3 regions of the Pseudovibrio sp. W64 genome follow, and region 1 is predicted to be linked to each of the others. Evidence: riboswitches for the same ligand, from Rfam matches in the RefSeq annotation. Region 1 holds a riboswitch; each other region holds the start of a gene.
The links. Region 1 has a riboswitch for thiamine pyrophosphate ahead of thiC (phosphomethylpyrimidine synthase ThiC). Riboswitches for the same ligand answer to the same signal wherever they lie in the genome.
Positions count from the first base shown of each region.

Region 2: linked by a shared signal. The riboswitch ahead of thiB (thiamine ABC transporter substrate binding subunit) and the one ahead of thiC (phosphomethylpyrimidine synthase ThiC) in region 1 are both predicted to bind thiamine pyrophosphate.
Region 3: linked by a shared signal. The riboswitch ahead of PsW64_RS09435 (hydroxyethylthiazole kinase) and the one ahead of thiC (phosphomethylpyrimidine synthase ThiC) in region 1 are both predicted to bind thiamine pyrophosphate.

Region 1 is NZ_LMCI01000047.1:19,087-23,270, forward strand. Features, by position in the region: gene thiC (phosphomethylpyrimidine synthase ThiC) at 1-1,694, opposite strand, end outside; TPP riboswitch at 1,810-1,930, opposite strand; gene PsW64_RS25745 (hypothetical protein) at 2,114-4,081, shown strand.
Region 2 is NZ_LMCI01000038.1:446,376-450,559, forward strand. Features, by position in the region: gene katG (catalase/peroxidase HPI) at 155-2,332, shown strand; TPP riboswitch at 2,449-2,555, shown strand; gene thiB (thiamine ABC transporter substrate binding subunit) at 2,577-3,569, shown strand; gene PsW64_RS18605 (thiamine/thiamine pyrophosphate ABC transporter permease ThiP) at 3,545-4,184, shown strand, end outside.
Region 3 is NZ_LMCI01000018.1:136,356-140,539, forward strand. Features, by position in the region: gene PsW64_RS09425 (xanthine dehydrogenase family protein molybdopterin-binding subunit) at 1-1,028, shown strand, start outside; gene PsW64_RS09430 (Lrp/AsnC ligand binding domain-containing protein) at 1,099-1,335, opposite strand; TPP riboswitch at 1,546-1,654, shown strand; gene PsW64_RS09435 (hydroxyethylthiazole kinase) at 1,696-2,451, shown strand; gene thiD (bifunctional hydroxymethylpyrimidine kinase/phosphomethylpyrimidine kinase) at 2,451-3,254, shown strand; gene PsW64_RS09445 (TRAP transporter substrate-binding protein) at 3,267-4,184, shown strand, end outside.

The DNA of each region.
Region 1 (4,184 bases):
GAGATCCGCATAGAGCAGAACTTCGGTCCGCACATAGAACAGAAATGAGCCACTTTATGCGCATCTTTCGGCAACGTTTCATCGTGGAACTCTCGCGCAGTATCCGGATCGAGAGAAAGGTTGAACTGATCCTCCCAACGGAATTCAAAGCGTGCACGGGACAAGGCATCATCCCGGCGCTGGGCACCCGGCAATCCTTTCGCAAGATCAGCGGCGTGAGCTGCAATCTTATAGGTAATCACACCGGTTTTCACATCATCCCGGTCCGGCAACCCTAAATGCTCTTTCGGTGTCACATAGCAAAGCATGGCGCAGCCAAACCACCCGATCATCGCAGCACCGATGCCGGAGGTGATGTGATCATATCCGGGCGCGATATCCGTGGTGAGAGGGCCAAGCGTGTAAAACGGTGCTTCATGGCAGCATTCCAGCTGCTTATCCATGTTCTCTTTGATCTTGTGCATGGCCACATGACCCGGGCCTTCAATCATCACCTGACAATCCTTGGCCCATGCAATCTTGGTCAGCTCCCCAAGCGTCTCCAACTCGGCAAACTGGGCTTCATCATTTGCATCTGCAATGGAACCCGGACGCAATCCATCACCAAGAGAAAACGCCACATCGTACTGGCGGCAAATATCGCAGATCTCGTCAAAGTGCTCATAGAGGAAGCTGTCTTTGTGATGATGCAGACACCACTTCGCCATGATGGAACCGCCACGGGAGACAATCCCCGTCACGCGATTAACGGTCATCGGCACCATGTGAAGGCGCACGCCAGCATGGATGGTGAAGTAATCAACCCCTTGCTCTGCCTGCTCAATCAACGTGTCGCGGAAGATTTCCCAAGTCAGATCTTCCGCAACTCCATTCACCTTCTCAAGTGCCTGATAAAGCGGGACGGTCCCAATCGGTACAGGACTGTTGCGGATGATCCATTCACGGGTGTTGTGAATGTTACGACCGGTAGACAGATCCATCACCGTGTCAGCGCCCCAGCGGATCGACCACACCATCTTGTCGACTTCCTCTTCCATGGAGGAGGTAACAGCAGATGTACCCATATTGGCGTTGATCTTGACCAGAAAGTTCCGCCCGATGATCATCGGCTCACTCTCAGGGTGGTTGATGTTCGACGGAATGATCGCGCGGCCAGCTGCCACTTCATCACGTACAAACTCTGGTGTTACATAATCTGGAATGCTCGCACCCCAGTCATTGCCACACCGCTCTTCTGCAACCGCTTCCCGCAACTGGTTTTCGCGGATGGCGATAAACTCCATCTCCGGTGTGATAATGCCAGCGCGGGCATAAGCCAGCTGGGTGACGGCTTTACCGTCCTTTCCGCGCAAGGGGCGAGGCTTCACCGGAAACTCAGGAACAAGCCGGTCGCCTTTCACAAAACCATTGTCTTCAGGTTTAATCTCGCGGCCATCATACTCCTCAGTGTCACCGCGCACCTCAATCCACTTGCGCCGTAGAGCAGGCAAACCTTCAGAAATATTCGTTGTTGCCGTTGGGTCTGTGTATGGGCCGGAACTATCATAGACTGGCAGCGGTGGTTCACCTGCTGTCGGGTGAACGCTGATTTCGCGCATGGGCACAAGCACGTCTTCGTGCAAGCTGCCACGAACATAGATTTTGCGCGCTGCTGGCAAAGCGCCTGTGGTGATGGATGGGTTCGGCGTCGTCATAATGGTGCTCCTCAAGTTCATAACTCGAAAAAGACACCAGATGAGTTTTGGCTGGGAAACGGCAGAAAGAACTTCTGCTGCTAAGATCGCGGTTGTTACACTGGCCCTTCAAACAGGCCCCGCGACCCGTGCTTCCTACGCCAGTATCAACTGGGTCAGGTTCTAAGGGTCGCGTCGCCGAGCTTGCGCTCTGTCAGCCTCTCAGTCTCCTTGGTGAGACTCCCCTGCATACATGATTTTGCTAGAACGATTATGAACTAGTGTCAAGGCAGGTTCGGTTCAGGCGAGGTTCAGAAATCTTTTGTAAGTTGGATTTTATGAGAGGGGAGTCGCTGACACTTATTGGATTTTGCGGTTTGCGTTCCTATCTCTCATCTAAGAATTTCACATCTGGATATCGCGAAAAATAATATCAACGAATGCTTGAAAACTATTCTCTCCCATCCGTTTTAGCTGGCCCGATCTTGCGTCGACTGGAAACCTCACGTTTAACATTCTGGCTCGCAGTGCGCGCTCCAGCAGATGTGAAACTGGATTTGCTCCCACAAGGTGGTGAACCGCAAACCTACGAGCTGACGAAAGCGCAAACTGAGGTAAACCTGATCTCAGCAGGGGTACATCTCCACTACCTCCTGATCGATCTACCTCTCCAAAGCCCTTTACCGCATGATACTTGGATCAGCTATCGCCTCACTCTGCGTATGGAGGATGACGAGGAGGCTGGTTGGCAGGATCATTCCGTATGGGCGCCTGATCTCTGCTATGAAAATCAGGAGCTTCCCGGCTTTCTGCTAAGCTCAAAAGTTTCCTCGCTCCTGCACGGGTCCTGCCGCAAACCACATCACGAATCCGGCGATGGTCTGGTCGCAGCCGATCAGTTTCTGGCAAAGCACATCAGAGCTGAGAAGGGCACCAAAGTTGATAAGGAAAAATGGCCAGCTGCCCTCGTGATGAGTGGCGATCAGATTTACTCAGATGATGTTGCTGGCCCCATGCTGCGAGCTATCCATGGGCTCATCGAAAAACTCGGCATCACTGAGGAACAGCTGGCAGGCTTGGAAAGCAAAGTGCCTGCAAAGGCATCAGATTTCTACCAACACGGCGACACCTACTACCGCCGCGAAAAGTTTCTCCCAAGTCTGGAAAAGAACCGAAAGCTCTGGCTTGTCTTGTTCGGTGGCGTAGAAAAACCGATCTTCACTGCTGATCACGCCCATAACCATCTGATCACACTTGCTGAATTCTTGGCAATGTACCTCCTTGTCTGGTCACCAGCGCTATGGGATCTGGTTGAGACAGATGCACCCGAAGGACTGACACCAGAAGAAGCAGCGCTCTATGAGAGCGAACAGAAAATCCTGAAGGAGTTTGTTGCGGGTCTCAGCCAGGTGCGCCGCCTGTTTGCCCATCTTCCGGTTGCGATGATCTTTGATGACCACGATGTCACTGATGACTGGAACCTCAACCGTGATTGGGAAGAGACCGCCTACGGCCATCCGTTCTCCCGACGGATCATTGGCAATGCCTTGTGTGCCTATATGCTCAATCAGGGGTGGGGCAACCGACCTGAAGCGTTCTCAGGTGGAACACTTGAAGCGATGACGCAAGCTGTCACGGTGCCCGGCACAAATAGCTACGATGAGTTTCTGGAGCATCTCTTCGCCTTTGAAAACTGGGACTATCACTGGGAACTAGACCCACCACTGCTGGTGTTGGATACGCGCACACGCCGATGGAGATCAGAGCGGGCAGGGTATCTACCCTCGGGTCTTCTGGACTGGGAAGCGGTCACAGATTTACAACGATCTCTGCGCGGAAAAGACGCCGTGCTACTCGTCTCAGCAGCTCCGATCTTCGGCGTAAAGCTGATCGAAACGCTGCAGAAGCTGCTCACGTTCATGGGCAAGCCGCTCATGGTGGATGCGGAATACTGGATGGCACATCCGGGAACGGCAGATGGCATTTTGAACGTGTTCCGCCACCGCAAAACGCCAGATCGTTTTACGATCCTTTCTGGTGATGTGCACTATTCCTTTGTTTACGATGTCGAGTTACGCGGACATTCTCGTGGGCCTGACATCTGGCAAATCTGCAGCAGTGGCATCAAAAACGAGTTCCCGGCCAAACTGCTTGATAAACTCGACCATCTGAACCGCTGGCTCTATGCGCCTCGCTCTCCCTTGAACTGGCTCACCAGACGGCGCGGCATGAAGGTTATTCCGCGCAAACCTGTGGGCACGCATCATGGTCGACGCTTGCTGAATGCAAGTGGCATTGGATTAGTTGAGTTTGATGAACACGGCGGCCCAGATCAAATCAGCCAGTTGCTGCCTGATGGACGTCAGGTCGTCTTTGTACGCCGCGAAGAAGAAGCACGCTGGGATTGACCAAGAAAAAACTAGGTCCAAAACAATACCTGTGGTCTGCAATTGTCACAGGTAACTGTTAGAAATCTATTGGGATTACGCAATTTGCGGGTCTTTTCTAATA
Region 2 (4,184 bases), on a different contig from region 1:
ACTTATTGATATGTGCAGAAGATGCAATTTCACTTAATGTGTTTGGCGACCTATATTCAGTCTAGAATTTGCTGGATGCATCGTTTCGTCTCACCGCTTAAGGTAAACGCTACGTCAAAACCAGCAAGAGCCAAATTAGATAGTGGAGACAGCAATGCACGGTAACGATGTCAAGACAGCCGGTGTTTGTCCGGTGGTACATGGCGCGAATACATCGATGGATAAGCCGGTTACCCGATGGTGGCCTGATGCTTTGAATCTCGACATCCTCCATCAACATGGTGCGCGTACCAACCCGATGGACCCAGGATTCAATTATCATGATGCTGTCAAATCACTCGACTTTGAAGCGGTGAAGGCAGACGTTCATGCGCTCATGACCGACAGTCAGGACTGGTGGCCAGCGGATTGGGGCCATTATGGTGGCCTTATGATCCGCCTTTCGTGGCACACAGCTGGCTCTTATCGTCTTGCAGATGGTCGCGGTGGCGGCGGTTCCGGCAACATCCGCTTTGCTCCGCTTAACTCCTGGCCTGATAACGCAAGCCTTGATAAAGCCCGCCGTTTGCTTTGGCCTATCAAGAAAAAGTACGGTAACACTCTCTCCTGGGCTGATCTGATTATTCTCGCAGGCACTATCGCCTATGACTCCATGGGTCTGAAAACCTTTGGTTTCGGGTTTGGCCGTGAGGATATCTGGGGTCCAGAGATCGACACCTATTGGGGATCTGAGAAAGAATGGCTTGCACGCAGTGAAGAGCGCTATGACGATCTGGATGACCCTTCAACGCTCGAAAACCCGCTTGCAGCAACCCATATGGGTTTGATCTACGTGAACCCGGAAGGCGTAAATGGCGTTCCCGGTCCGCAAAAAACAGCCGATCAGATCCGCGAAACCTTTGCTCGTATGGCAATGAATGACGAGGAAACTGCTGCGCTGACGTGCGGTGGTCACACCGTTGGTAAGACCCATGGACGCGGTGCCGTCGATAACATCGGTGTCGCACCGGAAGCCGCTGGTCTTGAAGAGCAGGGATTTGGCTGGTCTAACCCCGGACAGGATGGCAAAGCAACGAATGCCTTTACTTCTGGCATTGAAGGTGCGTGGACCACACACCCAACCACATTCGATATGGGCTTTTTCGATATGCTGTTCGGCCATGAATGGGAGCAGGTAAAATCTCCTGCCGGCGCATGGCAATGGGAACCGGTGTCCATCAAGGAAGAAGACAAACCTGTTGATCCAACAGACCCGTCTGTTCGTCACAATCCGATCATGACGGATGCGGACATGGCGATGAAGGTTGACCCGATCTACAATGAGTACTGTCAGAAATTCATCGCAGATCCTGAGTACTTCAGAGATACGTTTGCGCGTGCATGGTTCAAGCTGACCCACCGCGATATGGGACCGAGAGCCAATTATCTTGGCCCGGATGTGCCGAAAGAAGACCTTATCTGGCAGGATCCTGTTCCAGCAGGCAACACCAACTATGATGTTACTGCGCTGAAAGCAAAAATTGCGGCAAGTGGTTTGAGCAATGAAGACCTGATCAAAACCGCCTGGGACAGCGCACGAACTTATCGCGGTTCTGATATGCGCGGTGGTGCCAACGGTGCTCGTATCCGCCTTGCTCCTCAAAAGGATTGGGTTGGCAATGAGCCAGACCGGCTTGCCAAAGTTCTGGCTGTGCTTGAACCAATTGCAGCGCAGGCAGGAGCCTCAGTCGCAGATGTGATCGTGCTGGCAGGCAACGTTGGTGTAGAAAATGCCATCAAGGCAGCTGGTTTCAACGTGGAAGTTCCATTTGCTTCTGGTCGCGGTGATGCAACAGATGCGATGACAGACGCGACATCCTTCTCTGTATTGGAGCCTATTTCTGATGGCTTCCGTAACTGGCAGAAGCAAGAGTACGCTGTTAGCCCGGAAGAGATGATGCTGGATCGTGCTCAGCTCCTCCGTCTCACTGGCTGGGAAATGACTGCACTTGTTGGTGGCCTGCGCGTTCTTGGTGCCAATTATGGCGGTTCAAAGCATGGTGTCTTCACGGACCGCGAAGGTCAGCTGACAACGGACTTCTTCGTCAACCTGACCGATATGGACAACAGCTGGCATCCACTCAAAGATGGCACCTATGAGATCCGCGACCGCAAATCTGGCAAGCCTAAGTGGACTGCAACCAGTGCTGACCTTGTGTTTGGCTCCAATTCAGTCCTGCGCGCTTATGCTGAAGTGTATGCTCAGGATGACAACCACGAAAAGTTCGTTCGCGACTTCGTGGCAACATGGACCAAGGTCATGAACGCCGACCGCTTCGACCTGACAGCCTAATAAATGCGACCAGTCCGGGCAGGGAACTGCCCGGGCTTCTTCTTGCAACTCCCTACAGGTGCCCTCTCCATCCCAGCTATATCCAGTTGCGCTTCTGTGTTTTTCCGGTTAAGAACCGCTTGACCTCGGGGTGCGCGTATTTGTCGTGCTGAGATGCTTTAGTGGCGAACCCGTTGAACCTGAACCGGCTAGAACCGGCGGAGGGAAGGGTACCGGTTTCACCCATCCTTGCCCTCTCGCCGCAATGGAGGATGACTTGAAACATCTGTTAATTGCTGCGGGATTACTCACTGCAACATCAGCGATGGCTGCTGAGAAGCCTCAACTGACAGTTTACACATACGACAGCTTCGTTTCTGACTGGGGCCCAGGCCCAAAAGTGGAAGAAGCGTTTGAGGCTGTATGCGAGTGTGACCTGAAACTTGTTGGCGTCGAAGATGGCGCAGCACTGCTTTCCCGCATTCGTCTTGAAGGTAAAAACTCAGATGCCGATGTGGTGCTGGGTCTGGACACCAATCTGGTAGAGACTGCCAAGAAAACTGGCCTGTTTGCACCACACTCTGTTGAAGCCCAATATACACTGCCAATGGAGTGGGCTGACGAAACCTTTGTGCCGTACGACTGGGGCTACTTTGCCTTCGTACACAAGGCTGGCGAAACCGTACCAACCAACTTCCGCGAGCTTGCGAAGAGTGATGCCAAGATCCTTATTCAGGATCCACGCTCCTCTACACCCGGCCTCGGGTTGTTGCTTTGGGTGAAAGCGGCTTACGGAGACGAAGCTGCTGATGTTTGGGCGGATCTTTCCGATAACATCGTGACGGTTACAAAAGGTTGGTCAGAAGCCTACGGTCTATTCCTTGATGGGGAAGCGGACATGGTGCTCAGTTACACCACGTCTCCGGCTTACCACCTGATTGCCGAGGAAGATAACAGCAAAACCACTGCCGCGTTTGAAGAAGGCCATTACATGCAGGTTGAAGTAGCGGCAAAGCTTGCCGGGACTGATCAGCCAGAGTTGGCAGACAAGTTCCTGAACTTCATGGTTTCAGATGCTTTCCAGACAATCATTCCAACAACCAACTGGATGTATCCAGCTGTGACACCAAAAGGTGGTTTACCTGCTGGGTTCGACACTCTGCAGGTGCCTGAAAAAGCTTTGTTCTTTAAGCCTGAAGAAGCTGCTGCTGCAAGACGTGAGGCTCTGCCGGAATGGCTAGAAGCGCTCAGCCAGTAAGTTCGCTTCCCGGTGTTGCCGCGGCATTTCTTGTCGCGGCACTCATACTTGGCACGTTGGCCGCGGTTGCCTTGCGAGCCGAAGCGGGTCACGGCTTTTCCTCTTCCGATTGGGCCGCTCTCAAGTTTACGCTCACGCAGGCCGTGCTTTCTGCTGTGATCAGTGTTGCGTTGGCAGTGCCGGTTGCGCGCGCCCTGGCGCGACGGCGGTTTCCGGGCCGCAGTTTGCTCATTGCACTGCTCGGTGCCCCCTTCATTCTACCAGTTATCGTTGCCATTCTTGGGTTACTACAGGTGTTTGGCCGTGCGGGCTGGATATCTGATGTGCTTGTTTATTTTGGTGCTTCACCCATTCGCATTTATGGCCTCCACGGTGTTGTGCTGGCTCATGTTTTCTTCAACCTTCCGCTTGCAACCCGATTGATTTTACAAGGGTGGCAAGAAATCCCTTCAGAGCGTTTTCGCCTTGCTGCACAGCTGGGGTGTGATGGAAAAGCTCTGTTTCGACTGATCGAACTCCCCATGCTCGCGCGCATTTTACCCGGTGCACTGGCTGTGATCTTTGCTATCTGCCTGACAAGCTTTGCTGTTGCTCTGACACTTGGTGGTGGGCCAC
Region 3 (4,184 bases), on a different contig from region 1:
GTTCCTTTGGAACTCACCTGACCAAGGCGCTGGACGAGATTCATTATTCGACGTTTGCGGAGCGTGAAGCGGAGAGCAAGGCAAAAGGTTTGTATCGCGGTGTTGGGCTATCGACCTATGTGGAGGCCTGTGCCTTTGCCGGTGGTGAGGAAGCTAAGCTTGAGCTGAACACGAACGGCAGCGTTACTTTGCTGATTGGAACGCAGAGCAACGGTCAGGGGCACGCCACCGCTTATGGCCAAGTCATTGCAGAACATCTTGGTTTGCAGCTTGACCAGGTTGAGATGGTTCAGGGAGATACGGACCGTGTTGCGACTGGCGGTGGTACCGGTGGATCGCGGTCCATTCCGATTGGAATGCCATCTGTGAAAGCGGCTTCTGAAACGCTGGTTAAGAAGATCAAAGAGATCGCCAGTGAAAAGCTTGAGGTTGGTGTTGGGGATCTGACGTTGGAAGACGGGCAGGTGCGCGTGGTTGGTACCGACCAGCAAGTCAGCCTTGTTGATGTGGCTGGTTCGCAACCGGAGACCTTGAATGCAGCGGAAAAAGTCATGCAGGATGAATGTACTTATCCCAATGGCACGCATGTGTGTGAGGTGGAGATTGATCCGGAAACGGGCAAGACGGACGTGGTCAGTTATGTGATCGTGGATGATTTTGGCGTGACGGTGAATCCGATGCTTTTGGCTGGTCAGGTGCATGGTGGTGCGGGGCAGGCGATCTCGCAGGCGCTTTGTGAGAACACGGTTTATGATGAAACCGGGCAGCTGCTGTCAGCGTCCTTCATGGACTATCATGTTGCACGTGCTGATGATTTGCCGAATTTCGACTTCTCGACGAGCAATGTTCCTTCCACGACAAATGCGATGGGCATCAAAGGGGCTGGTGAGGCTGGTTCTATTGGAGCGGCGCCGGCGGTGATGAATGCTGTGCAGTATGCACTGCGCAAGAATGCAGGTGTTGAGCATATAGATATGCCCGCGACGCCGGTTGCTGTCTGGAGCGCTATTCAGGACGCTCAGAGTTAAGCTATCAAGATCGTAAAGCTTGAAATAAGATTGTGCAGGCGGGCTGGTGTCCCGCCTGTTTTCGTAGGTATCAGAACGCTTTGAAAGTGATGATGGTTCTGGTGTCCTGGATGCCTTCGAAGACCTGAACTTTGTTTGCAACGAAGTGTCCGATGTCTTCGTTATCATCGATGTAGAACTTGGCCAGCAGGTCGAAATCCCCGGAGGTGGAGTAGATCTCGGAGGCGACTTCCGCGTCTGCGATGGCGTTGGCAACCTGATAGGTTTTTCCGAGCTGGCATTTGATCTGTACAAAGAACGGAATCATAAATCTGCTATCCTTCTGTCCCGAAAGGCTGATTTGTCTTTCAGGGATGCGCTCAAATTTGAGTTTGCGTTGTTTTGTGAGCATTTTGCGTTGAAGCTGCGTTTTTTTGCAAGCTTTTGCGTTTTTTATGCGAAATCTACCCCCAGTTGCCTTTTGTCGCTGCCTCTCGTTTCCGCTTGCAGTTCGCTCTCTTGTTTGCTAGCAAAAAATTCTAACCAATGGGGGTGCTCGGAAGTGACTGACGGGCTGAGAGGCGCAAAGCCAACTCCTAGAACCTGATCCGGATTGTGCCGGCGGAGGGAATTGGGATGAGTACCAAGGTAATCGTTCCCGCCGTAATCTATAGGGGAGCGAAAACAAATGTCCTACACAAGTGAAAATCTCTGGGAAGTCTTTGAGAGCGTGCGTGAGCGTGGTGTTCGGGTTCATTGCCTGACGAACTCTGTTGCGCAGAGCCTTACCGCGAACATCATGTTGGCTTGTAACATTGTGCCTTCCATGACAGCGGCCCATGATGAAATTCCTGCATTTGTCGAGAGTGTTGACGGGTTGCTCCTCAATCTTGGTACGCTGGATGGAAAGAGGCGACATGGTATTCGGCTTGGGCTTGAAGGGGCTGCCAAAAAATCTATGCCCGTGGTTCTGGACCCGGTTAAAGTAGATCGGTCAGACATTCGCATGGAGTTTGCGAAAGATATTCTGAAAGAGAATGTTTCGATCCTTAAAGCAAACATGACTGAGAGCGCTGGGCTGAGTGGAGCTGTCACCGAGAACGCACTGATTGTGCGCACCGGTATTGAAGACGCTGTGTTTGGCCGGGAGACGACCTATACCGTGGGCAATGGGCATGCTTATATGGACAAGGTGACTGGCATTGGCTGTGCGCTGGGCGGTGTGCTGGCTGGTTTTGCCGCTACCGAGCCAGATAAGGAACTTGCCGTGCTTGCTGCGCTTGCTGTCTATGGTGTATGCGGCGAGATTGCCGCAGAGCAGGCGAACGGACCGGGAAGCTTCACTCCAGCTTTCATCGATACCCTTTATGGCTTGAAGGCTGACCAGTTCAACGAGCGTCTCAAGCTCGAAACAATGAATAATAAAGGTGGGGTATTGGCCTAATGAGTGCGATTGCAGTCACAATTGCAGGGTCGGATTCCGGTGGTGGTGCCGGAATTCAAGCAGACCTGAAGGCCTTTTCGGCTCGTGGGGTCTATGGGGCTAGTGTCATCACTGCACTGACGGCCCAAAATACCAAAGGTGTGACAGGTATTCATGATGTGCCGCCAGCATTTGTGGCAGAGCAGATGGATGCTGTTTTTTCTGACCTGAAGGTGGATGCCGTGAAAATCGGCATGCTTTCACAGCCAGAGATTATCGCTGTTATTGCCACAAAGCTGGCGGAATATAATGTTAAGCGCGTCATCCTTGATCCGGTGATGGTTGCAACTTCTGGTGATGTTTTGTTGCAAAACTCCGCCGTTTCGGTCCTGAAGCAGAAGCTGTTTCCCATGGCGGCGTTGATTACGCCGAACATGCAGGAAGCGGCCTTTTTGCTGGACCAGCCGGTAGCTGAATCCCGTGAAGACATGCACAGACAAGCGTTACTGCTGCTGGACATGGGTGCTAACGGGGTTCTGCTGAAAGGCGGACACGGATCTGATGATACCTGTGATGATCTCTTCCTCTCCCGTGATGTGGAGAGGTGGTATACGGCGCCAAGACATAAAACGCAGAATACACATGGGACTGGCTGTACCCTGTCTTCTGCGATTGCGGCGGAACTGGCCAAGGGGTTGGCGCTGCAAGATGCCATTGGCGAAGCGAAAGAATATATTAGTCAGGCGATTAAAGCTGCGGATACGCTTGACGTAGGCGAGGGACATGGGCCTGTGCACCATTTCCATGAATTCTGGTCTGAATAAAAGGCGGAGATAATGACCAAGAACAAAGAAAACAATCTGACCCGCCGTCAGGCGCTGGGGCTAACTGCTGGGGCGGTTGCCGGTAGCGCTGCACTTGCTGCACCTGCACTGGCTCAGGATGCTGATCCGGTGATCGAATGGCGCATGGTGACCAGCTGGCCCAAGAACCTGCCGGGCCCAGGCATGTCTGCGCAACGCATTTGTGATCGCATCAACATTATGAGTAATGGTCGGATGCGTGTGCGCCTGTTTGCTGCAGGTGAGCTGGTTCCGGCTTTTGAGGTGTTTGACGCTGTTTCAAGCGGCACTGCACAGATGGGCCATTCAGTTGCTTTGTACTGGGCTGGCAAGATGCCGGGTTCGGTGTTTTTTACGACTGTTCCTTTCGGTCTGCTGCCTCAGGAGCACACTGCCTGGGTGGACCAGATGGGTGGACAGGAACTTTGGGATGAGCTTTATGCGCCGTTTGGTGTGAAGCCGTTTATGGCTGGTAATGCTGGCCCTACCATGGCGGGCTGGTATCGTGAGCCTGTTGAGACGCTGGATGACCTGAAAGGGCGCAAACTGCGCATGGTAGGTCTTGGTGGTGAAATCATGCGCAAGCTTGGTGTTACTCCGGTCAACATTCCAGCTTCCGAGATTTTCACCAGTCTGCAAACGCGTGTGGTGGATGGTGTAGAGTTTCTCGGTCCATGGACAGACAGTGCGCTGGGCTTCCATAAACTGGTCAAATACTACTACGGTCCGGGCTTTAATAAGCCAAACGGCACCGGTGAGGCAATTGTGAATGCGGTTGCTTTGGAAGGTTTGCCAGCTGAGCTTCAGGCGGTGGTTGAAGAGGCTTGCCGTGTGGAAGCTGACTTGGCGCTTTCTGAGGCCAATGCGCAGAATGCAGCGAGCCTTAAGGTGCTGCAGGAAGAGCATGGGGTA